DNA from 3 places in the Streptomyces sp. NPDC059003 genome. Region 1 is predicted to be linked to each of the others. Evidence: riboswitches for the same ligand, from Rfam matches in the RefSeq annotation. Region 1 holds a riboswitch; each other region holds the start of a gene.
What was found. Region 1 has a riboswitch for cyclic di-AMP ahead of ACFWZ5_RS19090 (M23 family metallopeptidase). Riboswitches for the same ligand answer to the same signal wherever they lie in the genome.

Region 1 (9,536 bases):
CACGAGACCGCCAACCCCGCCCGCCGTGCCGCCAAGGAGCTCGCCAAGCAGCTCTTCCCGGCGTCGGCCCGCATGTCGCGGCCCCGCCAGGGCACGGAGGAGACGGTCGCCGCCATCGACTCCGCGGCCGTACGCGCGTTCTACGAGAAGCACGTGCGCCCCGCCGCGGCCACCGCGGTCGTGGTCGGCGACCTCACCGGCACCGACCTGGACGCCGTCCTCGCCGACACCCTCGGCGCCTGGACGGGCGGCACTGCCGAGCCCCGCCCGGTGCCCCCGGTGACCGCCGACGACACGGGCCGCGTCGTCATCGTGGACCGCCCCGGCGCCGTCCAGACGCAGCTGCTCATCGGCCGCGTCGGCGCGGACCGGCACGCGCGCGTGTGGCCCGCCCAGGTTCTCGGCACGTACTGCCTGGGCGGCACCCTCACCTCGCGCCTGGACCGCGTCCTGCGCGAGGAGAAGGGGTACACGTACGGCGTCCGCGCGTTCAGCCAGGTGCTGCGCTCCGCCCCGGACGGCTCCGGGTCCGCGATGCTCGCCATCAGCGGCTCCGTGGACACGCCGAACACGGGCCCGGCGCTCGACGACCTGTGGAAGGTGCTCCGCACCCTCGCCGCGGAGGGCCTCACGGACCCCGAGCGCGACGTCGCCGTGCAGAACCTGGTGGGCGTCGCCCCGCTGAAGTACGAGACGGCCGCCGCGGTCGCCGCCACGCTCGCCGACCAGGTCGAGCAGCACCTGCCGGACGACTTCCAGGCGCACCTGTACCGGCAGTTGGCCGAGACCGGCACCGTAGAGGCCACCGCGGCCGTCGTCAGCGCCTTCCCGAGCGACCGCCTGGTGACGGTGCTCGTGGGGGACGCGGCGCAGATCGAGGAGCCCGTGAAGGCGCTCGGCATCGGCGAAGTGACGGTCGTCACCGGCTGATTGCGGCAGCCAGGCCAGCCCGGCCAGCCAGGGGCGGCCCGGCCCGGCCCAGCCAGGGTCGGCGGCCGCGCGGACAAACCGGTAGCAACGCCACGTAACACAAGGGACCCCGGAGGCTCAGGAAGCCCCCGGGGTCCCTGCATGCTGCCATATGTCCGAATTGGCAGGGAGGTTGGGTGTCTGCCCTGTGGCGTGCGCTACAAAAGGCGTGATCCGTTTGTCGATTGAAAGATGAGCCGTTTAGCGTCGACCAGGCTGTCCGTCAGGCAGTACGCCGCGTCCGCGGCACCGGACAGTCATCGCCGAGTCCCCGTACGGCGCGAGCCAGGGGAGCCGGGGACCCACATCCGTCCCCTGGGGTGAATCGGACCCCTTGCCGCAAGGTGAGGAGCCCGTAGGAGACCTTCCTGCTCCGAACCCGTCAGCTAACCCGGTAGGCGAGAAGGAAGGAAAGGACCAGCCGCTTCATGGCGCTCATCCGCCCGACCGGCAAGCACCGCCGCCCGAGCCGCATCTCGCGCACCACTGCCAACGCCGCCGGCGTCGCCGCGCTCACCACCACCGGCGTCATCTCGGGCCTGGCCGCTCCGGCGCTCGCCGCCGACACCTCCGCCGAGCACACGAACACCGGCCTCACCCAGGCCATCTCCGTCGGCGACTCCCTCGCCAGCGAGGTCGACGCGCAGGCCGCCGCGCAGAAGCAGGCCGCCGCCGAGGCCGCCGCGCAGCAGAAGGCCGAGGACGCGGCCCGCCAGAAGGCCGCCGAGCAGAAGCGCAAGGCGGAGGCCGCCGCGAAGGAGAAGGCCAAGAAGGAGCGCGAGGCCAAGGCGGCGAAGGAGGCCAAGGAGCGGGCCCGTGAGCGCGCCGCCCGCGACGCCGAGCGCAAGCGCCTGAACGCCTACGTGGCGCCGGTCGACGGCTCGTACGTCTCCACCTCCTACAAGGCGGGCGGCGGCATGTGGTCCTCCGGCAGCCACACCGGCATCGACTTCCACGCCGCGTCCGGCACCTCGGTCCACGCCGTCGGTGCGGGCACCGTCGTCGAGGCGGGCTGGGGCGGCGCCTACGGCAACAACGTCGTGATCAAGATGAACGACGGCACGTACACGCAGTACGGCCACATGTCGTCCCTCAGTGTCACCGTCGGCCAGACCGTGACCCCGGGCCAGCAGATCGGCCTCTCCGGCTCCACCGGCAACTCCTCCGGACCGCACCTCCACTTCGAGGCCCGCACCGGCGCCGACTACGGCTCGGACATCGACCCCGTCGCGTACCTGCGCGCCCACGGCGTCAGCGTCTGACCCACGGCGTCAGCGCCTGACCCGCGGCACTCCGCGTCCGACCCGCAGCACTCCGCGAAGGCCCCGGCTCACCCGAGCCGGGGCTTTCGGCGTACGCAGACCCTTGGCCAAAAGATATCCATGGATTCCGACGCACCGTCGGAAAATCCGGCCGCCTGCAATAGAGTTCAGGGAGCCATCGTCCATGGAGTTGTCGCACGTACGTCATTAGGCGCGTCGCACGACGCGTTTCGCGGGCATTGAGGGAATTAACGCGGAGGTCCGTCATGCGCATTCCCGCGCACTCGGTATGCACAGCCATCCGGGACGACATCGTCTCCGGTGTCTACGAACGCGGCACGCGCCTCACCGAAGAACTGCTCGCCCGCCGCTACGGCGTCTCCCGCGTCCCCGTGCGCGAGGCCCTGCGCACCCTGGAGGCGGAGGGCTTCGTGGTCACGCGCAGGCACGCGGGCGCGTGCGTCGCCGAGCCCACCGAGCAGGAGGCCGCCGACCTCCTGGAGGTCCGGGCGCTCCTGGAGCCGCTGGCCGCCGCACGCGCCGCGCAGCGCCGCACGGAGGCCCATCTGAAGGTCCTGCGCGGCCTCGTACGGCTCGGCCAGGAGCGCGCGAGGCGCGGCGGCACCGAGGACCTGCGCTCGCTCGACGGCTGGTTCCACGAGACGCTCGCGCAGGCGTCCACCAGCCCCGGCCTCATCGCCCTGCTCACCCAGCTGCGCCACAAGATCGCGTGGATGTACGTCACGGACGTCCCGGCCGCGCCCATGGAGACCTGGAACGGCCACGCCGCGGTCGTCGACGCCGTCGCCCGCGGTGACGCGGACCGCGCGCGGGCGCTCACGGTCCTGCACGCCGAGCGCGCGGCGGCCGCGCAGCGGCTGCGCACCGGGCGTGTGAGGGGTTCGCAACGTGCCGTAAACAAAGTGCGCGTACGGAATTAACGCAGGCGCCGTATACAAAGAGCGGGGAATTTCGGACCGGCGACTTGCGGCTCGCGCGCAAACTCCCTTTTTGTGGGTGTCCCGCCGCCTCGCCGGTAATTGGGCCTGCTTTCCTGTGCCGGGGTCGGGGCTCGTCAAACACGTCCATCCCGCAAACGCGTACACCCCGCAAACACGTACACCCGAAAACGCAACGGAGCCGCGTGGGCCGCCCGGAAGGGGCCCACGCGGCTCCGCCGCACGGTGTCCGACAGCGTCAGACGGTCTCCGGAAGCTCCTCGAGCCCCTCCGCGACCAGCTTCGCCAGGCGGTCGAGGGCGGCGTCCGCACCCTCGGCGTCCGAAGCGAGCACGATCTCCTCGCCGCCCTGCGCGCCCAGGCCGAGCACCGCGAGCATGGAGCCGGCGTTCACGGGGTTGCCGCCGGCCTTGGCGATGGTCACGGGGACGCCCGCGGCCGTGGCCGCACGGACGAAGATGGAGGCGGGCCGGGCGTGGAGGCCCTCGGCCCAGCCGACGTTGACGCGGCGCTCAGCCATGTGTTGCTGCCCTTCCAGGTGTCTCACACTTGTCTAGACCAGTGTCTCATGCCGACCCGGGTGCTCCCGCCGGACGCCACGGACGCGCCCGCCGCACACCAGGGACGCGCCCGCCGCTACACCAGGGACGCGCGCGCCGGGACGCCACGAACGCTCCGCGGGCCGCCCCGGACGCCGCCCGCTCTCCTCCTACATTGCCCCGGCCCCCGCGGCCTCGCGACCCGTACCCTGGCCCCATGCAGACCCCGCCGGACCAGCACGCGTACCCCTCGCACTGGGAGGCCGACGTGGTGCTGCGCGACGGCGGCACCGCCAGGATCAGGCCCATCACGGCCGACGACGCCGACCGGCTCGTCAGCTTCTTCGAGCAGGTATCGGACGAGTCGAAGTACTACCGCTTCTTCGCCCCCTACCCCCGCCTGTCCGCCAAGGACGTCCACCGCTTCACCCACCACGACTACGTGGACCGCGTGGGCCTCGCCGCCACCGTGGGCGGCGAATTCATCGCGACCGTGCGCTACGACCGCATCGACGAGCACGGCCGCCCCGCCCCCGCCCCCGCGGACGAGGCCGAGGTCGCCTTCCTGGTCCAGGACGCCCACCAGGGCCGCGGCGTGGCCTCCGCCCTCCTCGAACACATCGCGGCCGTCGCCCGGGAACGCGACATCCGCCGCTTCGCCGCCGAAGTGCTGCCCGCCAACACCAAAATGGTGAAGGTCTTCACGGACGCCGGATACCAGCAGCAGCGCAGCTTCGAGGACGGCGTCGTCCGCCTCGAACTCGACCTGGAGCCCACCGACCGCTCCCTCGCCGTCCAGCGCGCCCGCGAACAGCGCGCCGAGGCCCGCTCCGTCCAACGCCTCCTCGCCCCCGGCTCGGTCGCCGTCATCGGCGCGGGCCGCGCCGAGAGCGGCGTCGGCCGCGGCATCCTGCGCAACCTCATCGGCGCGGGCTTCACGGGCCGCCTGCACGCCGTCAACGCCGCCCTCCCCGACGGCGCCGAAGAGACCGAGACCGGCCTGGACGGCGTGCCCGCACACCGCTCCGTGGGCGACATCACCGAGCCGGTCGACCTCGCCGTCGTCGCCGTGGCCGCCGACCGGGTGCCGCAGGCCGTCGCCGACTGCGGCGAACACGGCGTCCAAGGCCTCGTGGTCATCTCCGCCGGATACGCCGAGAGCGGCGCCGAAGGCCGCGAACGACAGCGCGCGCTCGTCCGCCAGGCCCGGTCCTACGGCATGCGCCTGATCGGCCCGAACGCCTTCGGCGTCATCAACACCGCGCCCGACGTGCGGCTCAACGCCTCCCTCGCGCCCGCGCTGCCCGCCCCCGGACGCATCGGCCTGTTCACCCAGTCCGGCGCCATCGGCATCGCGCTCCTGTCCCGCCTGCACCGGCGCGGCGCGGGCCTTTCGACCTGCGTCAGCGCGGGCAACCGCGCCGACGTGTCGGGCAACGACGTCCTCCAGTACTGGTACGACGACCCCGACACCGACGTCGCCCTCATGTACCTCGAATCCATCGGCAACCCCCGTAAATTCACCCGCCTCGCCCGCCGCACCGCCGCCGTGAAGCCGCTCGTCGTCGTCCAGGGCGCCCGGCACAGCGGCATCGCCCCCACCGGCCACGCGGGCGCCGCGACCCGCCTCCCGCACGCCACCGTCTCCGCCCTGCTCCGCCAGGCCGGAGTGATCCGCGTCGACACCGTCACCGAACTCGTCGACGCCGGCCTGCTGCTCGCCGGACAGCCGCTGCCCGCAGGACCCCGCATCGCCGTCCTCGGCAACTCCGAGTCCCTCGGCCTGCTCACGTACGACGCCTGCGTCGCCGAAGGACTGCGCCCGCTGCCGCCGCGCGACCTGACCACCGCCGCCACCCCGGACGACTTCCGCGCCGCCCTGGGCGCCGCCCTCGCCGACGACGGCTGCGACGCCGTCGTCGTCACCGTCATCCCCTCCCTCGGCGAATCGAGCCGCCAGGGCGAGGGCGAGTCCCTGGCCGCCGCACTGCGCTCCGCCGCGTCCTGCTGCCCCACCAAACCGGTCGTCGTCGTCCACGTGGAGCTCGGCGGCCTCGCCGAAGCCCTCTCCGCCGCCGCAAGCACCGGCCCCCACGCCGCACCGCCCCCGGACACCGCACCCCTGGACACCGCGCCCCCGGAGACGGCACCCCCGGACACCGTGCCGCCGAACCCCGCGCCCCCGGAGACAGCACTCCCGGACACCGCGCTCCCCGACCCCGCCGCGCCCCCGGACACCGCACCCCCGGACCAGGAAACGGAACCCCCCGACCCCTACCGCATCCCCGCCTACCCCGCCCCCGAACGGGCCGTCCGCGCCCTCGCCGAAGCCGTCAACTACGCCCAGTGGCGCCGCGACATCACCGAGCCCGGCAAGGTCCCCGAGTACGACGACATCGACGAACCCGGCGCCGCGGAGCTCATCGAGCGGCTGCTCGCCAAGGACGACACCGCCCACGGCATCACCCTCGACCCCGCCGACGCCCGCGACCTGCTCGCCCACTACGGCATCCGCGTCCACCAGGCCCTGCCCGCACCCGACGCCGACACCGCCGCCCGGGCCGCCAGGGAGCTCGGCTACCCCGTGGCGCTCAAGACCACCGCCCCGCACCTGCGCCACCGCCCCGACCTCGGCGGCGTACGCCTCGACCTCGCCGACGAGGAACAGCTGCGCCGCGCCTACCGCGAGCTCACCCACACCCTCGGCAGGCCCGCCGAGCTGCGGCCCGTCGTCCAGGCCATGGTCGCCCGCGGCGTCGACACCGTCGTCCGCGCCGGACACGACCCGGTCGCCGGAGCCGTGCTCTCCTTCGGGCTCGCCGGCGCCGCGTCCGATCTGCTCGGCGACACCGCGCACCGGCTGATTCCAGTCACCGACCGCGAGGCCAAGCACCTCGTCCGGTCCATCCGCACGGCACCGCTCCTGTTCGGCTGGCGCGGCTCGGCCCCCGTCGACACCCCCGCCCTCGAAGAGCTCCTCCAGCGCCTCTCCCGGCTCGTCGACGATCACCCCGAAGTGGTCACCGTCTCACTGGAACCCGTGGTCGTCGCCCAGGAAGGCCACTCCGTCCTCAGCGCCTCCGTACGCCTCGCCCCACCACCCGCCCGCGACGACCTCGGCCCCCGCACCCTGCCCGCCTACTGAGGCCCCGGGGCCCCGTCCCCGCGCGCGGGAACCCGTGCGCCTGTCCCGTACGCGGCCACTGCGCGCCTTCGGCCAGGCACCGGGTCGTAGGATGGGCGGCATGGCGAAGACCGGTACGACGACCCAGGGGCTGCGCGCGGCGATCGAGCGCAGCGGCTACTACCCGGCCCTCGTGGCCGAGGCGGTGGAGGCCGCGATCGGCGGCGAGACCATCGGGTCGTACCTGGTCCACCAGGAGACCACGTTCGACGCGAACGAGGTCCGCCGCCATGTGACGGTTCTCGTCCTCACGGACAACCGCTTCATCGTCAGCCACACCGACGAGCAGGCGGCCGACAGCACCTCCCCGACGCCGTACGCCACCACGTCCACGGAATCCGTGAAGATCGGCCGGATCTCGTCGGTGGTCGTCAGCCGTGTCGTCGCCAACCCTGAGAAGTACGTCCCCGGCTCCCTGCCCCGCGAGGTCGTCCTCACCATCGGCTGGGGCGCCGTCTCCCGCATCGACCTGGAGCCCGCCGCCTGCGGCGACCCCAACTGCGAAGCGGACCACGGCTACACCGGCAGCTCCACCGCCGACGACCTCAGCCTGCGCGTCAGCGAGGCCGGCGACGGCCCCGACGCCGTACGCCAGACCCTCGCCTTCGCCCAGGCGCTCTCCGAGGCCACCGCCGCCACCGGCGCAGGCGCGGACACCCGCCGCTGATGGTCACTGCCGACTGGGACGAAGCGGAACCCCTCGCCCTCACGACCGCACCCCTGCCCGCCTACGGCACGGCATCGCTCGCCGACCTGCTGCCCACCCTCGTCGCGCACCAGGAAGTCGACGGGTTCGCGCCCGTCATCCCCGAGCTCGCCCCCGCCGACCGCGCCTGCGTGTTCCTCATCGACGGCCTCGGCTGGGAACAGCTGCGCGCCCACCCCGCCGAAGCGCCCTTCCTGACCTCGCTGCTCGCGTCCTCGCGCGGCGGCACCGGACGCCCCATCACCGCGGGCTTCCCCGCCACCACGGCGACATCCCTCGCCTCCGTAGGCACCGGATTGCCCCCGGGGGCCCACGGCCTGCCCGGCTACACCGCGCGCAACCCCGACACCGGCGAGCTCATGAACCAGCTCCGCTGGAAGCCGTGGACCGACCCGCACGCCTGGCAGCCCTACCCCACGATCTTCCAGCGCGCCCACGACGCGGGCGTCCACACCGCCCAGGTGTCCTCACCCACCTTCGAGCACACCCCGCTCACCAAGGTCGCCCTCAGCGGCGGCACCTTCCGCGGCCGCCTCTCCGGAGAGGACCGCATGGACCTCGCCGCCGAGCAACTCGCCGCCGGGGACCGCTCCCTGGTGTACACGTACTACGCCGAAGTCGACGGCAAGGGGCACCGCTTCGGCGTCGACTCCGACCCCTGGCGCGGCCAGCTCATGTACGTCGACCGGCTCGCCCAGCGCCTCGCCGAACAGCTCCCGCCGCGCACCGCCCTGTACATCACCGCCGACCACGGGATGCTCGACATCCCCTTCGACGACACGTCGCGCATCGACTTCGACGAGGACTGGGAGCTGCGCGCCGGCGTCGCCCTGCTCGGCGGCGAGGGCCGCGCCCGCCACGTCTACGCCGTGCCCGGCGCGGAGTCCGACGTGCTAGCCGTGTGGCGCGAAGTCCTGGGGGACCGGTTCTGGGTCGCCGGGCGCGACGAGGCCGTCGCGGCCGGGTGGTTCGGGCCGCACGTCGACGAGCGCGTCCACGGACGCATCGGCGACGTCGTCGCCGCCGCCCACGACGACGTCCTCATCATCGCCTCGGAGCGGGAGCCCAAGGAGTCCGCGATGGTCGGCAACCACGGCTCCATGACCCCCGCCGAACAACTCGTGCCGCTGCTCGAAGTGCGCACCTGAACCCGCCGCCCGGACCCGGGCCCCGCAGCCCGACCGCCGCCCCTGTGCACCACTCCGGCGGCACCCCACGCCCTCACCCCCACGCCCTCACCTCCACCGAAAGGCCCTCGACTCCCCATGCCCGAGCTGGTGTTCTTCTCCGGAACGATGGACTGCGGAAAGAGCACCCTCGCTCTGCAGATCGAGCACAACCGCTCGGCCCGCGGCCTGGCCGGGCTCATCTTCACCCGCAACGACCGCGCGGGCGAGGGCAAGCTCTCCTCCCGGCTCGGCCTGGTCACCGACGCCATCGAGACCGGCGACGACTTCGACTTCTACGCCCACCTGGTCGACCACCTCTCCCAGGGCGGCCGGGCCGACTACGTGATCGCGGACGAGGCGCAGTTCCTCACCCCCGAGCAGGTCGACCAGCTCGGACGCGTCGTCGACGACCTGGACCTCGACGTCTTCGCGTTCGGCATCACCACGGACTTCCGCACCAAACTCTTCCCCGGCTCCCAGCGCCTGGTCGAACTCGCCGACCGCGTCGAGGTGCTCCAGGTCGAGTCCCTGTGCTGGTGCGGCGCCCGCGCCACGCACCATGCCCGCACCGTCCGCGGCGAGATGGTCGTCGAGGGCGCCCAGGTCGTCGTCGGCGACGTCGACCGGACCCCGGACGAGGTCGGCTACGAGGTGCTGTGCCGCAGACACCACCGGCGCCGCATGACGGCCGCGTCCGCGCGCGCGGGCGCCCTGTCCCCCGACGTACTGCCGGTCGACGCCGTCGCGC
Region 2 (9,536 bases), on a different contig from region 1:
GCCATGGGGGAGGCCCCCGCGGCGGCGTCGCCCGCTCCGTGAAGAAGATGCGCGGCTATCTCGCCGACCTCATCCACCGCAAGCGCACCGACCCCGGCGACGACCTGATCTCCGGCCTCATCCGCGCCTCCGACCACGGCGAGCACCTCACCGAGAACGAGGCCGCGGCGATGGCCTTCATCCTGCTCTTCGCCGGGTTCGAGACCACCGTCAACCTCATCGGCAACGGCACCTACGCCCTGCTCACCCACCCCGAACAGCGGCAGGCGCTGCAGAAGTCCCTCGACGCGGGCGAGACGGCCCTGTTGGAGACCGGCATCGAGGAACTGCTCCGCTACGACGGGCCCGTCGAGCTGGCCACCTGGCGGTTCGCCACGGAGCCGCTGTGTATCGGCGGCCAGGACATCGCCGCGGGCGACCCCGTACTCGTCGTGCTCGCCGCCGCCGACCGCGACCCCGACCGCTTCCCCGACCCCGACCTCCTGGACCTGGCGCGCCGCGACAACCAGCACCTCGGCTACGGCCACGGCATCCACTACTGCCTGGGCGCGCCGCTGGCCCGCCTGGAGGGCCAGGCCGCGCTCGCGACCCTGCTGCGCCGCCTGCCCGATCTGCAACTCGCGGTGGATCCGGCCGAGTTGAGGTGGCGCGGCGGGCTCATCATGCGCGGCCTGCGTACGCTGCCGGTGGAGTTCACGCCGGTACGCCGCTGACGTGGAGTCCGGTGGGTGAAGGGCCCGCGCCGGGGGCCCGGCTGACGTGTCGTCACAGCTGTGACTTTTACGTGATCTGTGCTGCATCGACTTGTGACTGACGTTCGACTGCGGCTACGTTCACGACGGCTCGGCACCTTTATGGCACCACGTGCCGCAGCTGTCCTGTCGTCGCTCGAAAGGCACCTGCATGCTCTCCGGCCAAGGCCGTCACCGCCGTCCCCGCCAGGCCCCGGCGATCGTCGTCGCGGCGGGCGTCACCGGCTCGGCGCTCGCCCTCCCGCTGCTCGGCGCGACCGGCGCGCACGCCGCGGACGCCCAGACGTGGGACCGGGTCGCGGACTGCGAGAGCGGCGGCGCCTGGAGCTCGAACGAGGGCAACGGGTACTACGGCGGCCTGCAGTTGTCGCAGGACACCTGGGAGAGCTACGGCGGCCTCGCCTACGCGCCGAGCGCGGACCAGGCGAGCCGCTCCCAGCAGATCGCGATCGGCGAGAAGGTCCTCGCCGACCGGGGCCCCGACGCCTGGCCGAACTGCGCCCCCACCGCGGGCCTCGCCAAGGGCGGCGAGAAGGCCGACGTCGACCCGGGCCTCCCGGCCGCGCCCACCAAGCCCGCCGACCCGTCGGACGACGGCAAGGACAGTAAGGACGGCAAGGACGCCTCCAAGGGCAAGGGCGACGCCAAGGGCAAGGACAAGGGCGACGCCGAGGACGCCGACGGTTCCGCCGACGCGCGAGACAAGAATCACGACTCGGACACCGAGGGCACCGAGGACACCGGTGCCGATAAGGGAGATGCCGGCGCCGACGACCGCGACGGCAAGGGCACCGGCAAGCACCGCAAGCCCGCGGACGGCGACGAGGCCGACAAGGGCGGCAAGGGCGAGAAGGGCGGCAAGGGCGACCCGGCCGGGGAGAGCGACTCCTCGGAGCAGTCGGACCCCGGTGACCCGTCCGACCCCGCCGACCCCTCGGCCCCCGAAGGCTCCACGGAGCCCTCGGACGGCTCCGGGCCCGCCGACGGCGCCTCCGGCCGCCACCGCGGCCCCGGCGCCGACGAGTCGGCCCCCGGGGAGCCCGGCGAGGGCGCGGGCGGCGGCCGGCACGCCTCGCGCGGGGAGTCCCGTGACGCGGGTGACGCGAGGGGCGCCGACGGCACGTACACGGTCCGCTCCGGCGACAACCTCTCAACCATCGCCGACCACCACGACCTTGACGGCGGCTGGTCCTCCCTCTACGCCGGCAACAAGAAGACCGTGGGCTCCGACCCGGACCTCATCCTCCCCGGTCAGCGGCTCGCGCTGAGCGAGAAGGCGGCCGCGGAGAAGGCGGAGAAGGCCGGGAAGTAGGCCCGCCGAGCCGACAGTTGGCGGACGAGTTCGCCGTGAATGTCCGGTTTAAAGACGGTGAGAGGCAAGTGAGAGATGGGTCTCAGAAGCCCTGATCGTCTTTGAAATTCCGGCGATTGCCTGTCTACGGTCATGACCGCTCGCCACAGCGGGCCCCGCCGGTCGGTACGCCGAATCCTGCCAACGGCCGGACGGGAACAGTCGTCGCTTCGAGCGCCGAAGGCAGGAGCGGGGGACCCAAGGTAAGTGCCGGGCCCGGACGTTGGGCGGCCGTGCGAGACGCGGCCCGCGCGACGTACGGAGATGGCTTGGGGTGAAGCCGCGCGCTAGGACGCGCGGCCGGGCACTCACCCGCCCGAACCCGACAGCTCACCTCGCAGGCGTCGGTGAGGGGATCACTCCATGCTGCGTTCCGGCAAGGGCAAGCACCGCCGTCCGACCAAGCTCGACAAGGCCACCCGTGCCGCCACCGTCGTCGGTGTCACCGGCGCCGCCGTGGCCGCGCCGCTGATGGCCGCCGGCACCGCCAACGCCGCCACCGCCTCCGAGTGGGACCGCGTCGCCCAGTGCGAGTCCGGCGGCAACTGGTCCATCAACACCGGCAACGGCTACTACGGCGGCCTGCAGTTCTCCGCCTCCACCTGGGCCGCGTACGGCGGCACGCAGTACGCGCCGACGGCCGACAAGGCCTCCAAGGCGCAGCAGATCGCCATCGGCCAGAAGGTCCTCGCGGGCCAGGGCAAGGGCGCCTGGCCGAGCTGTGGCGTGGGCCTGTCCAGCACCCCGTACGGCGGTGGCGGCAGCACCCAGCAGCCGCAGCAGAACCAGCAGCAGCACCAGCAGCGCCCGCAGCAGCAGGCCCAGCCGCAGCAGCAGAGCCAGCAGCAGACGCAGCCGCAGCAGCAGGCCAAGCCGCAGCCGCGCCCGCAGCAGGCCGCGCCGCAGACCGAGACCAAGAAGACCGTCCAGACCCCGACCGGCAAGGTCGTGAAGAAGGGCGACGGCGAGTACAAGGTCGAGTCCGGCGACACCCTCTCCAAGATCGCCGAGGAGCACGACGTCAAGGGCGGCTGGCAGAAGCTGTACCAGCTGAACGACGACATCGTCACCGACGCCGACTTCATCTACCCGGGCCAGCAGCTGCACCTCAGCTGAGACTGACCCACCCGCCCCGTCCCCACGGGCCCCACCGCCCCGGTGCGCGCACCCCCCGCCGCACCGGGGCGGTATCTTTTGGTTGCGCAGCATTTTGTTCCGCAATAAAACTTTTCAGGCAGACTGATACCCCTGGCCCCGTCCAGGGGCTGGGCGGTCGGCTGGCCGATGTCCCGGAGCCGGTTAGGCTCGTGTCGCAGGGGCCAGCGCGGCCCCCAGTACCACCGCGTACCCCGCGTCACATCCCAGAAGGAGATGCTCGTGCCGTCCATCGACGTCGTCGTAGCCCGGGAAATCCTGGACTCCCGAGGCAATCCCACGGTCGAGGTCGAGGTCGGCCTCGACGACGGGTCCACCGGCCGTGCCGCCGTCCCGTCCGGCGCCTCCACCGGCGCCTTCGAGGCCATCGAACTGCGTGACGGAGACGCCAACCGCTACGGCGGCAAGGGCGTCGAGAAGGCCGTCCTCGCCGTGATCGAGCAGATCGGCCCGGAGCTCGTCGGCTACGACGCCACCGAGCAGCGCCTCATCGACCAGGCCATGTTCGACCTGGACGCCACCGACAACAAGGGCTCCCTCGGCGCCAACGCCATCCTCGGCGTCTCCCTCGCCGTGGCCCACGCCGCCTCCGAGGCCAGCGACCTGCCGCTGTTCCGCTACCTGGGCGGCCCGAACGCGCACCTGCTCCCGGTGCCGATGATGAACATCCTGAACGGCGGGTCCCACGCGGACTCCAACGTCGACATCCAGGAGTTCATGATCGCCCCGATCGGCGCGGAGTCCTTCTCCGAGGCCCTGCGCTGGGGCGCCGAGGTCTACCACACCCTCAAGAAGGTCCTGAAGGCCAAGGGCCTGTCCACCGGCCTCGGCGACGAGGGCGGCTTCGCCCCGAACCTGGAGTCGAACCGCGCCGCCCTCGACCTCATCGTCGAGGCCATCAAGCAGGCCGGCTACGTCCCCGGCCAGCAGATCGCCCTGGCGCTCGACGTCGCCGCGTCCGAGTTCTACAAGGACGGCAAGTACGAGTTCGAGGGCAAGTCCCGCTCGGCCGCCGAGATGACCGAGTACTACGAGGAGCTCGTCTCCGCGTACCCGCTCGTCTCCATCGAGGACCCGCTGTTCGAGGACGACTGGGCCGGCTGGAAGATCATCACCGACCGCCTCGGCGACAAGGTGCAGATCGTCGGCGACGACCTGTTCGTCACCAACCCGGAGCGCCTCCAGCGCGGCATCGACGAGGGCTCCGCCAACGCCCTCCTGGTCAAGGTCAACCAGATCGGCTCCCTGACCGAGACCCTCGACGCCGTCGAGCTCGCCCAGCGCAACGGCTTCAAGTGCATGATGTCCCACCGCTCCGGCGAGACCGAGGACGTCACCATCGCCGACCTCGCCGTCGCGGTGAACTGCGGCCAGATCAAGACCGGCGCCCCGGCCCGCTCGGACCGCGTCGCCAAGTACAACCAGCTCCTGCGCATCGAGGAGATCCTCGACGACGCCGCGGTGTACGCGGGCCGCTCGGCCTTCCCGCGCTTCAAGGGCTGAGCCGCTTCCACGGCTGAGGCCTAGCCAGTCGTACGTACGTCCCCGTACTCGGTCCCGTACCGTGTGCGGGGACGTACGCACGTACTGGGGAGGCGGGACATGGCCGTGAAGAACCGCGACCGGTTCTCCACCGCGACGAAGCTGCGGCTGCTCGGCGAGCAGACCGCGGAGCGCGTGTACCGCTCCCAGACCAAGCGCCAGGCCCGCCGCTCCCGGCTCACCGGCCGCGCGGCGCTGCTCGTGCTGGTGGTCTGCTCGCTCGTCGTGGCGCTCGCCTATCCGATACGGCAGTACGTCTCGCAGCGCGCCGAGATCGCCGACCAGCGCCAGAGGCAGGCCGAGCACCGCGAGAACGTCGAGCGCCTGCGCGACGAGAAGGCCCGCTGGCAGGACGACGCGTACGCGGAGCAGCGCATCCGCGACCGGCTGCACTACGTGATGCCCGGCGAGACCGGCTTCACGGTGATCGACCCCGAGGCCGCCGACCGCCACCGCACCGACGAGGGCGGCGCCGACCGGCCCTGGTACTCGAACGTCTGGGACGGCGTCGACAAGGCGGACCGGCCCGACGACAACTGACCCACCCGCTCCGAACGGACCGAAAGACAGGCATGGAAACGCCCCCGCCCCAGACCGAGCCCACCGCGCCCACGGACGCCGATGTCGAGGCCTTCAAGCAGCAGCTCGGGCGGCCCCCGCGCGGTCTGCGGGCGATCGCGCACCGCTGTCCGTGCGGGCAGCCCGACGTCGTCGAGACCGCGCCCCGGCTCCCGGACGGCACGCCGTTCCCGACCACGTACTACCTGACGTGCCCGCGCGCCGCCTCCGCGATCGGCACGCTGGAGGCCAACGGGGTCATGAAGGAGATGACGGAGCGGCTCGCCACCGACCCGGAGCTCGCCGCCGCCTACCGGGCCGCGCACGAGGACTACATCGCCCGGCGCGACGCCATCGAGGTCCTCGCGGGCTTCCCGAGCGCGGGCGGCATGCCCGACCGCGTGAAGTGCCTGCACGTCCTGGTCGCGCACTCGCTGGCCGCGGGCCCGGGTGTGAACCCGCTGGGCGACGAGGCCATCGCGATGCTGCCCGAGTGGTGGCGCAAGGGCGCCTGCGTGACGTCCGACCCGGTCACCCAGGAGGACGTCCTGGCGCTCGGCGCGAACGGCGGCGGGTTCTTCGGCCCCGGCGCCGACGAGGACGCCGACGGCGGCACGGAAGGCGAGGGCGCGAAGTGACCCGCGTGGCCGCCATCGACTGCGGCACGAACTCGATCCGCCTGCTCGTGGCCGACGCCGACCCCGAGACGGGCGAGCTCGTCGACCTGGACCGCCGCATGGAGATCGTCCGGCTCGGGCAGGGCGTGGACCGGACGGGCCGCCTCGCCCCCGAGGCGCTCGCGCGGACCTTCGCGGCCTGCCGCCAGTACGCCGAGGTCATCAAGGAGCACGGCGCCGAGCGCGTCCGCTTCGTGGCGACCTCCGCGTCCCGCGACGCCGAGAACCGCGACGAGTTCGTCCGCGGCGTCCTCGACATCCTCGGCGTCGAGCCGGAGGTCATCAGCGGCGACCAGGAGGCGGAGTTCTCCTTCACGGGCGCCACCAAGGAACTCCAGGGGCGCGCCGACCTCCAGACGCCGTACCTGGTGGTGGACCTCGGCGGCGGCTCCACCGAGTTCGTCGTCGGCTCCGACCGCGTGCGCGCGGCCCGCTCCGTGGACGTGGGCTGCGTCCGGATGACCGAGCGCCATCTGGTGCGGGGCGGCGTCGTCACCGACCCGCCCACCGCCGAGCAGATCGCCGCGATCCGCGCCGACGTCGAGGCCGCCCTGGACCTCGCAGAGGAGACGGTGCCGCTGCGCGAGGCGCGCACGCTCGTCGGCCTCGCGGGCACCGTCACCACGGTGGCGGCGATCGCGCTCGGCCTCGACACCTACGACTGGACCGCGATCCACCACGCGCGCATTCCGTACGAGCAGGTCAGCGAGGTCGTCGACCGGCTCGTGCACGCGACGCACGCCGAGCGCGCGGCGATCCCCGTGATGCACCCGGGCCGGGTCGACGTGATCGCGGCGGGCGCCCTCGTGCTGCTCGCGATCATGGACAGGATCGGGGCGCGCGAGGTCGTCGTGAGCGAGCACGACATCCTCGACGGGATCGGCTGGTCCGTCGCCTGAGCGGGGCGGACGGCTTGTGAGCGGCCGCCGGGGCGCTTCGGGGGCCCGGCGGCGACCCCCCGGGAGGAAAGTTCGTGAAGTTCTTCACAAGGAAAACGGCCCTGTTGGGCGTGGTTCTGAGGACCTAGGACCCTGAAAGCGTGGTTCCGAAGGCGCGGGGTGGATCCGCCGAGCGCTTCGATGGTGTTACGGGGGTGTGAACCGGCGACTGGTTCACCGCCGCCCGGGGCCCGGAGTGGCTGTTCAGGAGGGGTTGACAACGAGTCCGGTGACTCAGTGGTTCCCCTGAGGCGCCATGACCTCCGTCACGTGGGCGGCGAAGTGTAGCAGAGGCCCCTGGCAACCTTGTGAAGGGGCGCACGAGCGACCCCTGGGGAGGGGGTGGATACTCGATGGCATGAGCACCACGGAGCGTCCCAGGATCCTCGTAGTAGGCGGTGGGTACGTAGGCCTGTACGCAGCTCGACGCATTCTCAAGAAGATGCGCTACGGCGAGGCGACCGTCACGGTCGTCGACCCGCGCTCGTACATGACGTACCAGCCCTTCCTCCCCGAAGCCGCCGCCGGCAGCATCTCGCCCCGGCACGTCGTCGTCCCGCTGCGACGCGTGCTGCCGAAGGCCGAAGTGCTGACCGGTCGCGTCACGACCATCGACCAGGACCGCAAGGTCGCCACGATCGCGCCGCTCGTCGGCGAGGCGTACGAGCTGCCGTTCGACTACCTGGTCATCGCGATGGGCGCGGTCTCCCGCACCTTCCCGATCCCCGGCCTCGCCGAGCAGGGCATCGGCATGAAGGGCATCGAGGAGGCCATCGGCCTGCGCAACCACGTGCTCGAGCAGCTCGACAAGGCCGACTCCACGACCGACGAGGAGGTCCGCCGCAAGGCGCTGACCTTCGTCTTCGTCGGCGGTGGCTTCGCCGGCGCCGAGACCATCGGCGAGGTCGAGGACATGGCGCGCGACGCGGCCAAGTACTACAACAGCGTCTCGCGCGAGGACATGCGCTTCATCCTCGTCGACGCCGCCGACAAGATCCTGCCCGAGGTCGGCCCGAAGCTCGGCCAGTACGGCAAGGAGCACCTGGAGGGCCGCGGGGTCGAGGTCTACCTCTCCACCTCCATGGACTCCTGCGTCGACGGCCACGTCGTGCTGAAGAACGGCCTCGAGGTCGACTCCAACACCATCGTGTGGACCGCGGGCGTCAAGCCGAACCCGGCGCTCGCCCGCTTCGGCCTCCCGCTCGGCCCGCGCGGCCACGTCGACACCCAGACGACCCTCCAGGTACAGGGCACCGACTACATCTGGGCCGCGGGCGACAACGCCCAGGTCCCGGACCTCGTCGGCCGCAAGGCGGGCAACGAGAACGCCTGGTGCCCGCCGAACGCGCAGCACGCCCTGCGCCAGGCCAAGGTCCTCGGCGACAACGTGATCTCCGGCATGCGGGGCTTCCCGCAGAAGGACTACAGCCACGCCAACAAGGGTGCGGTCGCCGGTCTCGGCCTGCACAAGGGCGTCGCGATGATCGTCATGGGCAAGATGAAGATCAAGCTCAAGGGCCGTCTCGCCTGGTACATGCACCGCGCGTACCACGGCATGGCGATGCCGACGTTCAACCGCAAGATCCGTGTCTTCGCGGACTGGACGCTCGGCATGTTCCTCAAGCGCGAGGTCGTCTCCCTCGGTGCGATGGAGACTCCGCGTGAGGAGTTCTACGAGGCCGCCAAGCCCGCCCCCAAGGCGGCGGCGCCCGTCGAGGCGGAGAAGGCCAAGGCCTCCTAGGCTCCGGCTGATCGTCTGTACTGCGTTACTGCGTTACCGAGTACTGACCCGAAGGGTCCCCGCTATCCGTGGTGCGGGGGCCCTTCGGGTTTTTTGTGGGCTGCTGGCGGCCCGGCACCGCCGGGGGCGTTGTCCGTGGTCGCTCGCCGTCGCGGCGGGAATGAATCTGCCCTCCGCTTCCTAGTTGTTACGTACATGTATTTTGCATATTCGTAACGCGGCAACGGGACTGCGCTCGCGCTCTGTTGGTGTTTACGTGGTGTTGAACCGTTCCGGGAAGTCCCGTCCACGGAGGTGTGCGCCATGCAGGACGCCGCGTCGCGGCTGAAGAACCTTGCCGAGCAGCTGCTGGGAGCTCAGCTGCCGGTTCGTATCCGCGCCTGGGACGGCTCGGAAGCCGGCCCGCCGGACGCGCCCACACTCGTCGTACGCCATCGCCGTGCCCTGCGCCACCTGATGTGGAAACCGGGGGAGCTGGGGCTCGCCCGCGCCTGGGTGGCGGGGGACCTCGACGTCGAGGGGGATCTGTACGCGGCGCTCGACCTGCTCGCCGAGTTCATCTGGGAGCGCGGCGACGACGCGCCGGGCCTCGTCGAGTCGCTGCGGGACCCGAAGGTCCGCGCCGCCGCCCGCCCGCTGCTCGCGTTCGCCGCGCCCTTCGTGCCGCCGCCCGTGCCGCGCGAGGAGATGCGCAGGCACGGCAGGCTGCACCTGCACACCAAGGGCAGCGACAAGCAGGCCATCAGCCACCACTACGACGTGGGCAACGACTTCTACGAGCTGGTGCTCGGCCCGTCGATGGTCTACTCGTGCGCGTACTGG
Region 3 (9,536 bases), on a different contig from region 1:
GGACGTACTCATCCATCTCTTCGTCGGCCTGCACATCATCGGCATCGCCTCGCTCCTGGGCGGCTTCCTCACCCAGATGAAGGCGATGGGTGAGGGCACGGCCCGCTTCAGCCCCGCGATGCTGCACGGCGCGCTGACCATGCTGGTCACCGGCGTGGCCCTGGTGGGCCTCAACCAGGCCGACGACAACACGGTCAACAACGTCAAGATCGGCGTGAAGCTGGCCCTGCTGATCGTGATCCTCGCGCTCGTGTACGTGAAGCGCGACGAGGAGAAGGTGGACAAGGCGATGTTCGGCGCGGTCGGCGCGCTGACGACGGCGAACATCTTCATCGCCGTCCTGTGGACGTAGGCCCCGGCCACCTGACGTACGTGGGCCCGCACCCGGACCGGGGTGCGGGCCCACACGTCTATCGCCCCTCTACGTAGAGGGGCGTGTGGAGGGAGGGCGTGTACGGCCCCCTCTACGTAGAGGGTGGTTATGCGGGCCGCACCACGCTGTGGATCGGCATGTAGTAGATCGACTCGACGCGGACGTTCGCGCCCGGCTTCGGGGCGTGGATCATCTTGCCGTTGCCGATGTAGATCCCGACGTGGCTGATGTCGTCGTAGAAGAAGACCAGGTCGCCCCGCTTGGCGTTCGACGTCGACACCTTCGTGCCGGTCTTCACCTGGTCCCAGGTCGTCCGCGGCAGCGAGATCCCGGCGGTCTTCCACGCGGCCTGCGTGAGCCCGGAGCAGTCGTAGGAGTCGGGCCCGGTGGCGCCCCACACGTAGGGCTTGCCGATCTGCCGCTCGGCGAAGGAGATCACCTTCTCGGCCTTGGCGGCGTAGCTGCCGTCCGTGCTGCCCGAGCCCGAGCCCGAGCCGGATCCCGACCCGGACCCGGAGCCGCTGTCCGAGCCGGACCCCGTACCCGTACCCCCACCGGAGCCCTGGTCCTGGTCCTGATCCCGGCCCTGTTCCCGCTCCCGTTCCCGCTCGCGCTGCTCGGCCTCCTCGGCCTTCCGCTTGCGCTCCGCCTCCGCCTGCTTGCGCGCCAGCTCGGCGGCCTTGCGCCGGGCGGCCTCTTCCTTCCGCTTCTCGATCGCCGCGAGCCGCGCCTTCTCCTCGGCGGTCAGCTTCGACAGCAGGCCGCGGGCCTCGCTCAGCTTGGTCTGGACGGTCTGCTTGCTCGCCTTCAGGTCGTCGCGCGAGTCACCGAGCGTCTTCAGGCTCTTCGCGGCCTTCGCGCGCTGCTGGGTCGCCGCGACCTGCTGCGTCTGGTAGTCGTCGACGGCCTTCTTCTGGCGGCTCGTGAGCCGGTCCGCGAGGTGGTTCTGGTCGAAGAACCCCTTCGGGTCGTCGGCGAGCATCATCGCGGCCGTCTCGGAGACGGCGCCGGTGCGGTACTGCGCGGCCGCGAAGGAGCCGAGCTCCTGGCGGGCGTCGTTCAGCTTGTCCGTGCGCTCGGCCACGTCGTCCAGGAGGCGGTCGACCTTCTTGCGCTGCTTGTCGGTGCGCTCCTTGGCCGAGTTGTACTTCTGCGTGGCCACGCCCGCCTGGTGGTAGAGGTCGTCGACCTTCTTCTGGACCTCTTCGAGGGTCGGCTTCCCGGGCTCGGAGGGGGCGGACGGCGCGGCGTTCGCGCTCTGTGAGAGCAGGGCCACCGAGGTCAGGGCGGCCGTCGTGATGCCGAGGGCGGGGGTCGTGCGTATGAGCGCTGAGCGACTGCGCGGTTTGCGGTGCGACGCCAAGGTCGGCGACTCCTTCCGTGGACCGCCTACCGGGTTAGCTGTCGGGTTCGGGCGGGTGGTTCGGAAGGCTGCCCTACCGTCCCGTACGGCGTACGGGACCGATTCACCCCAGGATCATGGTGGGTCCCCGGCTCCGGGAGCGTCGGACGACGTGGAGGTCGGACAACGCGTCGGACTCGGCGGAGGCCACGCGTGACCGGCGGGGATCGCCGGTGGGGGACGTGCGGCCCGCGGAGCACGCTAGCCAACTCGTGTGGTGCCGGGGAAGGTTGATGTTCGATATGCCCGATACATTTTCGTGACTTTACGAAGCCCTTGGCGCGGCCCTGACGTGCTGTCGCGCTGCGTGACGGCGACGGGGCGGAGCGTGGATGGCCGGAACCCGGGGCGGGTTGTCAGTGGGTCCGCCTAGACTCGGGAGGCGATGAGCAGCCTCTTTGACGACAGCTTCCTGGCGGACCTCAAGCCCTCGCAGGCACATGAGGAGGAGCCCCCGCCGCCGCCCGAGGACAGCGCTCCGGAGCCCATTCCGGACGACTTGTTCGGCGGGAAGTTCGACGCGCCCCCGCCCGCGGACGCGTACTACCGGGACGGCGCCCCCCGCCCCGCGATCGACCCGGCGACCCTCCTGGACGGGCTGAACGAGAACCAGCGCGCGGCCGTCGTGCACGCGGGCTCCCCGCTGCTCATCGTCGCGGGCGCGGGATCCGGCAAGACCCGCGTCCTGACCCACCGCATCGCGTACCTCCTCGCCGAGCGCGGCGCGCACCCCGGCCAGATCCTCGCGATCACGTTCACGAACAAGGCCGCGGGCGAGATGAAGGAGCGCGTCGAGCAGCTCGTCGGCCCGCGCGCGGGCGCGATGTGGGTGTCGACGTTCCACAGCGCGTGCGTGCGCATCCTGCGCCGCGAGTACAAGAAGCTGGGCTTCACGTCCTCGTTCTCGATCTACGACGCCGCGGACTCCAAGCGCCTGATGGCCCTGGTCTGCCGTGACCTCGACCTGGACCCGAAGAAGTTCCCGCCGAAGTCCTTCAGCGCCAAGATCTCGAACCTGAAGAACGAGCTGATCGACGAGGAGGACTTCGCCGCCCAGGCCGCCGACGGCTTCGAGAAGACCCTCGCCCAGGCGTACGCGATGTACCAGTCGCGCCTGCGCGAGGCCAACGCCCTCGACTTCGACGACCTGATCATGACGACGGTCCACCTCCTGCGCGCCTTCCCGGACGTCGCCGAGCACTACCGCCGCCGCTTCCGCCACGTGATGGTCGACGAGTACCAGGACACGAACCACGCCCAGTACGCCCTGGTGCGCGAGCTGGTCGGCCCCTCCGGAGGCGAGGGCGACGACCCGGCCGAGCTGTGCGTCGTCGGTGACGCCGACCAGTCGATCTACGCCTTCCGCGGCGCCACCATCCGCAACATCCTCCAGTTCGAGGAGGACTACACGGACGCGACCACGATCCTCCTGGAGCAGAACTACCGCTCCACCCAGACGATCCTGACCGCCGCCAACGCGGTCATCGAGCGCAACGAGAGCCGCCGCCCGAAGAACCTGTGGACGAACGCGGGCGCGGGCGCCCGCATCACCGGGTACGTCGCGGACACCGAGCACGACGAGGCGCAGTTCGTCGCCGACGAGATCGACCGCCTCACGGACGCGGGCGACGCCAAGGCCGGCGACGTGGCGATCTTCTACCGGACGAACGCGCAGTCCCGTGTCTTCGAAGAGATCTTCATCCGCGTCGGCCTGCCCTACAAGGTCGTCGGTGGCGTCCGCTTCTACGAGCGCAAGGAGGTCCGCGACGTCCTCGCCTACCTGCGGGTCCTCGCCAACCCGGAGGACGCGGTCCCGCTGCGCCGCATCCTGAACGTGCCGAAGCGGGGCATCGGCGACCGCGCCGAAGCGATGATCGACGCGCTCGCGCTGCGCGAGAAGATCTCCTTCCCGCAGGCGCTGCGCCGCGTCGACGAGGCGTACGGCATGGCGGCCCGCTCGGCGAACGCCGTGAAGCGCTTCAACACGCTCATGGAGGAGCTGCGCACGGTCGTCGAGTCGGGCGCGGGCCCGGCGGTCGTCCTGGAGGCCGTCCTCGAACGGACCGGGTACCTGGCCGAGTTGCAGTCCTCCACGGACCCGCAGGACGAGACCCGCATCGAGAACCTCCAGGAGCTCGCCGCCGTGGCCCTGGAGTTCGAGCAGGACAGCGGCGCCGCCGCGGGCGCGGACGGTGCCGCCGAAGGGACGGAGACCGCGGAGACCGTGGAGGGTGCGGAGGCCGCGGAGGGCGCCGCTGCGACCGGGTCCCTCTCCGACTTCCTGGAGCGGGTCGCCCTCGTCGCCGACTCCGACCAGATCCCCGACGAGGAAGACGACGGCTCCGGCGTCATCACGCTCATGACGCTGCACACCGCCAAGGGCCTGGAGTTCCCCGTCGTCTTCCTCACGGGCATGGAGGACGGCGTGTTCCCGCACATGCGCGCCCTCGGCCAGACCAAGGAGCTGGAGGAGGAGCGCCGCCTGGCGTACGTCGGCATCACCCGCGCGCGGGAGCGGCTGTACCTGACGCGTGCCTCCATGCGCAGCGCCTGGGGCCAGCCGTCGTACAACCCGCCCTCGCGCTTCCTGGAGGAGATCCCCGAGGTCCATGTGGACTGGAAGCGGAAGGGCTCCGTCGGCGCGCCCGCGGCGTCCGGCCCCGCCGCCGGGGTGGCGTCCTCGCTGTCGTCGTCGCGGTCCCGCGCGGGCGGCGCGCAGGGCTTCGCCACGCGCCGGGCGGGCGAGAAGCCGGTGGTCGCGCTGGCCGTCGGCGACCGGGTCACGCACGACCAGTTCGGGCTCGGCACGGTGGTCGGCGTGAAGGGCTCGGGGGCGAACGCCGAGGCGTCGGTGGACTTCGGAGAGGGCAAGCCGAAGCGGCTGCTGCTGCGGTACGCGCCGGTCGAGAAGCTGTAGGCCGTCGGGGGAAGCTGCAACTTCGGTCACGGGGGCCGGAGTTGCAGCCGCCGCGAGGCGGGGGTTACGTCGGGTTGGGCCCGCAGGCTTACGTCGGGTCGAGCCCGTGGCTGCGCAGCCACGACAGGGGGTCTATCGCCGAGCCGCCCCCGGGGCGGACCTCGAAGTGCAGATGCGGACCCGTGGAGTTGCCGGAGTTCCCGGAGTAGGCGATGGTGTCGCCCGCCTTCACGGGACCGTTCGAGATCTTGTGCGTGGAGAGGTGGCAGTACCACGTCTCCGTGCCGTCCTTGGCGGTCACGATCGCCATGTTGCCGTAGGCGCTGTTCCACTTCGTGGACACGACGCCGTCGGTCGCGGCCATCACCGGCGTGCCGTACGACACCGGGAAGTCGATCCCGGAGTGCACGGACATCCAGTTGATGCCGGCCTGGCCGTAGTAAGCGCTCAGGCCGCGCTGCGTCACCGGCACCGCGAACTTCGGACGCAGCCGCTCCTTGCGGGCCGCCTCCGCGGCCGCCTTCTTCTGCGCGGCGTCCTTCGCGGCCTTGAGGTCGATACGTTCCTGCGTACGGCTCGCGCGGTCCTTGAAGTCGCCCACGTCGGCGGAGACGTTGGCGAGCTGGGTGTCGAGCTTGTTGTTGGCCGCGGACGGCTTCACCGCCGTCGCGTCCGGGGCCGATGCCCGCGTCTCCTTGTCGTCGTCGCCTCCGCCGAGGCCGCTCACCGACGCGGCGGCCACGCCCGCGACGCCCATCACGCAGGCCGACGGCACGGCGACGGTGAGCAGCGCGGAACGCTTGGCGGGGGAGCGGCGCGAACGGCCGCGGGTGCGGGACGCCGCGGTGCGCGACGAACGGGCACGGTCCGAGCGGTCCTGCCGGTCCGCCGGGGCGTGCTCGGGGGTGTGATCCGGGTTGTCGGCGCCCGCCTCGATGCCGCCGAGCTCGTCGGCGGGGGCGTCGTCGGCCGCGAACTCGTGCGCGTCGGGGCCGCCGTGGGCCGCTGCGCCGCTGTACGTCTCCTGAGGCGTGTTGTACGCCTCGGGGGTCGCCTCGTACGGATCGTGGGCGGCGCCGGAGTTCCACGCCGTGGCGTCGTACACGCCGCTGTCGAAGACCTGCGTGGTGGCCCACTGGCCGGTCGCCGCCTCGCCCGCCTGGCTCCAGGAGGAGGCGTCCCAGACCGCCGTGCTGTCGGGGCCGGGCTGCGACGGGATGTCCGCGAGCTGCTGGTATCCGTCGGTGCCCCACAGGGCCGTGTCGTGGCTGCCCGTGTCGTACGGCGACGGGGCGGCGTACGGGTCATGGCCGAGGGTCTGCTGGGCGCCCGTCGTCGTGGCCCACTGGCCGGTGTCGTGGCCGCCCGGCATGTCGCCGAAGAGCGGGTCGGACGCGAAGCCCCCGACGGGAGCGGCGAATCCGGAGCCGGACGTGTCGAAGACACCCGTGGCGTCATAGGCGCCCGGGGCGTTGAAGCCGGTGGCCGTGAAGGTGCCGGTGGCGTAGCCGTCGTACCCGGCGTAGCCGACGTGCTGTGCGCTCTGCTGGTCGTATGACCCGTAGGGCGCGTAGTCGGCGTCGGGCGCCGAGGCCGGGGCGGGGGTCCCCGACGGGTGACGGTCGTTCACCAACTTCTCTTTCGCCTCGACAGCATGGGGGGCTGGCAGAGCAGTGCCGCGACTGTACCCGGCGGTATGCGGGCGCGACAATCTTCGGCAGGTTCCGCGCTCGCAGGAAACGGGCATTCGGCCGTCTTTCGGCGGACTGTGGGCACAGGCTTGGCCTGGCGTTCGAGGATTGTTCGAGGCAGGCGGGGGTGCGCCGGTCCGGTGGCGGGCGTTCGGGGCGCGGTCGGGCCGCCGCCGGACCGCCCGTCACACGCCCGTCGCGCGCCCTTCGCTCCTGCCCGACCTCCTCAGGCGACCGTCAGACCGTCCGACGAAGCGGCGGTGTCGACCGCGGGATCCGCGAGGTCGAGTGCCTGCCGGATCGCCGCCGCCACCGCGGGGTGCACCGGCAGGGCGAGATGACCGATCCCGGAGACGCGGACGTTCTGCGCGATCAGGTCCGGATGGTCGACGCAGGCCGTCTCGACCGGGTCCATCAGCTGGTCGAGCTCGCTCCAGAAGCTCACGAACTGCGTACGGCAGCCCGGCGCGGGCGCGCGCAGCTCCTCGACGACGTCCGAACCCGGCCGCATCTGGCGGACGATCGGGTGCGCGTCCGCCAGCGGCGCGACCCGGGTGCCCGCGTGCGGCGTACCGAGCGTGACCAGCGTGCGGACGCGCGCGTCGCCGCCGAGCCGCTGCGCGTAGTAGCGGGCGATGAGTCCGCCGAGGCTGTGGCCGACGATGTCCACACGCGCGTGCCCCGTGCGCTCGCATATCTCCTCGATGTGGCGGCCGAGGAGCTCGGCGGCGGTGCGGACGTCGCACGTCAGCGGGGAGTAATTGAGCGACTCCACGTGCTGCCTGCCGTGCTGGGCGAGATTGCGGCGGAGCAGCACGAACACGGAGCGGTTGTCGATGAATCCGTGCAGGAGCAGGACCGGGGGCTTGTCCTGCGCGGGCAGCCGCGGGGCGTCCGGCGGTGGGGGCGGTGGGATGGTCCTTCGCTCCTGGATGATGCCCGAGGGGTACAGCAGGAGGTGCCCGGCGAGGATCGCGAACTCGAGCGCGGTCGCCTTCAGGAGCGCGAGTGGCAGCCCGGCCAGTCTCGCGGGCAGCAGCGCGCTGCAGCGACGAAAGGGCTGGACTCCAGTGACCGTCATGTCGACCTCCCGGTCGGCACGCGGGCAGACACCTCTGTCCCCCGTGTGCCCCTCATGGGAAGCCGTGGACTGACGGACCACGGTGCGTCGCCCCCGTGGGCGACGCACCGCCACCACCGCGCTGTGCGGCTGACAGCACGGTGGTGCGGCGACCTCGCAGCGGCTCCCCTCGTGCGGCCCCCTCCGCGGCCCGGGTGCGGGGTGGAGATCGGCCCTGGTGCCCGGCCTGATCCGTCCCCGTGCGCCGGGTGGTACGGGAGTGGCGCGCAGCGAACGTGTCCCACCGTGTGATTTCCCCCTCCCTCTCCGCCACGAAACTGCGGGTTGCGCGATGCTGGAGATAACGTTCGTTCACCTACCCGGCCGGTGCGGCGCGGGGTATCCGTGCTGGGACAGCTGGATTTCCGTACGTGGACGTCTGTACATGGAGGCAGTGATGGGTGTGGGAGCCGGTCCGATCCGCGTGGTGGTCGCCAAGCCGGGGCTCGACGGTCACGATCGCGGGGCCAAGGTGATCGCCCGGGCGCTGCGCGACGCCGGCATGGAGGTCATCTACACCGGCCTGCACCAGACGCCCGAGCAGGTGGTCGACACCGCGATCCAGGAGGACGCCGACGCGATCGGCCTGTCCATCCTGTCCGGCGCGCACATGACCCTCTTCGCCCGCGTCATCGAGCTCCTCCAGGAGCGCGACGCGGCGGACATCAAGGTCTTCGGCGGCGGCATCATCCCCGAGGAGGACATCCCGCCGCTCAAGGAGAAGGGCGTGGCGGAGATCTTCACGCCGGGGGCGACGACCACGGCGATCGTGGAGTGGGTCAGGGAGAACGTGCGCCAGCCGACCGGCGCGTAGCCTCCGGGCGAATCGCGTCATCCGGTGAGCTCCTCCCGCATCGCCGCGCGCAGGCGCAGTGTCGTGACCAGGCGTTGGAACGCCTCCGCCCAGTAGCCCCCGGCTCCGGGCGACGCGTCCTCGCGCTCGTCCGGCACGGCCGTGAGGGCGTCGAGCCGGGTCGCTTCCGCCGGGTCGAGGCAGCGCTCGGCCAGGCCCATCACGCCGCTGAAGCTCCAGGGGTAACTGCCCGCGTCCCGGGCGATGTTCAGCGCGTCCACCACCGCGCGGCCCAGGTCAGGGGCCCAGGGCACCGCGCACCCGCCGAGCAGCTGGAAGGCCTCCGACAGGCCGTGCGCGTCGATGAATCCCGCGACCCACGCGGCCCGCTCGGGCGCGGGCAGGGCGGCGAGGAGCTTGGCGCGCTCCGCCAGTGACACCGCGCCCGGGCCCGCCGCGTCGGGGGCCGAGGGCGTCCCGAGGAGCGCCCTGGACCAGCCCGTGTCCCGCTGGCGCACGGCGGCCCGGCACCACGCCGCGTGCAGTTCGCCGTGCCAGTCGTCGGTCACCGGCAGTGCCACGATGTCGGCCGGGGCGCGGCCGCCGAACGCGCGCTGCCAGGTGGCCAGCGGTGCCGCTTCCACCAACTGGCCCAGCCACCAGGAGCGCTCCCCTCTTCCGGCGGGCGGCTTCGGGGTGACGCCGTCGCGCTCCATGCCCGCGTCGCACGCGTGCGGTGCCGTCACGGTGAGCGTCGGGGCGTCCGCGGCGCTGTCCAGGGACACGCAGGCGGCGGCGCGCTCCGCCATGCGTCCGGCGAGCGCCGAGTCGGGGAGGCCGGAGAGCAGTTCGGCCGCCGTGGAGCGGACGTTCCGGCTGCGGTCGCCGAGGGCCTGCTCCAGGAACGGCTCGTCGTCGGCGCTCAGGCCGGTGCGCAGCGAGTCGAGGAACATCAGCCGGTCCTCGGCGCGCTCGGTCGGCCACGTGCCGACGAGGAGGTCGCGGGCGGCGGCGGGGGCGCGGACGCGGAGGGCGGTGAGCAGGGCGACGCGCTCGGCGAACAGGCCTTCCTGCCAGCGCCGTTGGATCTCCTCCCCGTCGTGCGGGTCCGGGGCCGGGGCGCCGCCCGGTGCCGTGCGCAGGGCGAACTTCCAGTCGGGGTTGAGCGTGGCCAGCCATCGAGCGCGCGGGCCCGCGAAGGTCAGGGTCTGGGGGCGCAGGTCGGTGCGGCCCCGGGCCG

Region 2: it holds a riboswitch for cyclic di-AMP, as region 1 does, so the genes downstream of both, ACFWZ5_RS29415 (transglycosylase family protein) here and ACFWZ5_RS19090 (M23 family metallopeptidase) in region 1, are expected to answer to the same signal.
Region 3: it holds a riboswitch for cyclic di-AMP, as region 1 does, so the genes downstream of both, ACFWZ5_RS24765 (NlpC/P60 family protein) here and ACFWZ5_RS19090 (M23 family metallopeptidase) in region 1, are expected to answer to the same signal.

Annotation. Positions count from the first base shown of each region.
Region 1 covers NZ_JBHYJH010000049.1:21,497-31,032, reverse strand. The annotation lists gene ACFWZ5_RS19095 (M16 family metallopeptidase) at 1-930, shown strand, start outside; cyclic di-AMP (ydaO/yuaA leader) riboswitch at 1,221-1,385, shown strand; gene ACFWZ5_RS19090 (M23 family metallopeptidase) at 1,398-2,231, shown strand; gene ACFWZ5_RS19085 (GntR family transcriptional regulator) at 2,498-3,172, shown strand; gene ACFWZ5_RS19080 (HPr family phosphocarrier protein) at 3,429-3,710, opposite strand; gene ACFWZ5_RS19075 (GNAT family N-acetyltransferase) at 3,947-6,874, shown strand; gene ACFWZ5_RS19070 (DUF5998 family protein) at 6,975-7,580, shown strand; gene ACFWZ5_RS19065 (alkaline phosphatase family protein) at 7,580-8,767, shown strand; gene ACFWZ5_RS19060 (thymidine kinase) at 8,885-9,536, shown strand, end outside.
Region 2 covers NZ_JBHYJH010000101.1:662-10,197, forward strand. The annotation lists gene ACFWZ5_RS29405 (cytochrome P450) at 1-713, shown strand, start outside; gene ACFWZ5_RS29410 (transglycosylase family protein) at 904-2,064, shown strand; cyclic di-AMP (ydaO/yuaA leader) riboswitch at 2,269-2,462, shown strand; gene ACFWZ5_RS29415 (transglycosylase family protein) at 2,467-3,219, shown strand; gene eno (phosphopyruvate hydratase) at 3,475-4,761, shown strand; gene ACFWZ5_RS29425 (septum formation initiator family protein) at 4,861-5,340, shown strand; gene ACFWZ5_RS29430 (DUF501 domain-containing protein) at 5,373-5,996, shown strand; gene ACFWZ5_RS29435 (exopolyphosphatase) at 5,993-6,934, shown strand; gene ACFWZ5_RS29440 (NAD(P)/FAD-dependent oxidoreductase) at 7,332-8,714, shown strand; gene ACFWZ5_RS29445 (class I SAM-dependent methyltransferase) at 9,018-9,536, shown strand, end outside.
Region 3 covers NZ_JBHYJH010000075.1:25,247-34,782, forward strand. The annotation lists gene ACFWZ5_RS24760 (hypothetical protein) at 1-352, shown strand, start outside; gene ACFWZ5_RS24765 (NlpC/P60 family protein) at 480-1,736, opposite strand; cyclic di-AMP (ydaO/yuaA leader) riboswitch at 1,744-1,891, opposite strand; gene pcrA (DNA helicase PcrA) at 2,161-4,692, shown strand; gene ACFWZ5_RS24775 (peptidoglycan DD-metalloendopeptidase family protein) at 4,781-6,322, opposite strand; gene ACFWZ5_RS24780 (esterase/lipase family protein) at 6,610-7,464, opposite strand; gene ACFWZ5_RS24785 (cobalamin B12-binding domain-containing protein) at 7,901-8,317, shown strand; gene ACFWZ5_RS24790 (DUF5691 domain-containing protein) at 8,335-9,536, opposite strand, start outside.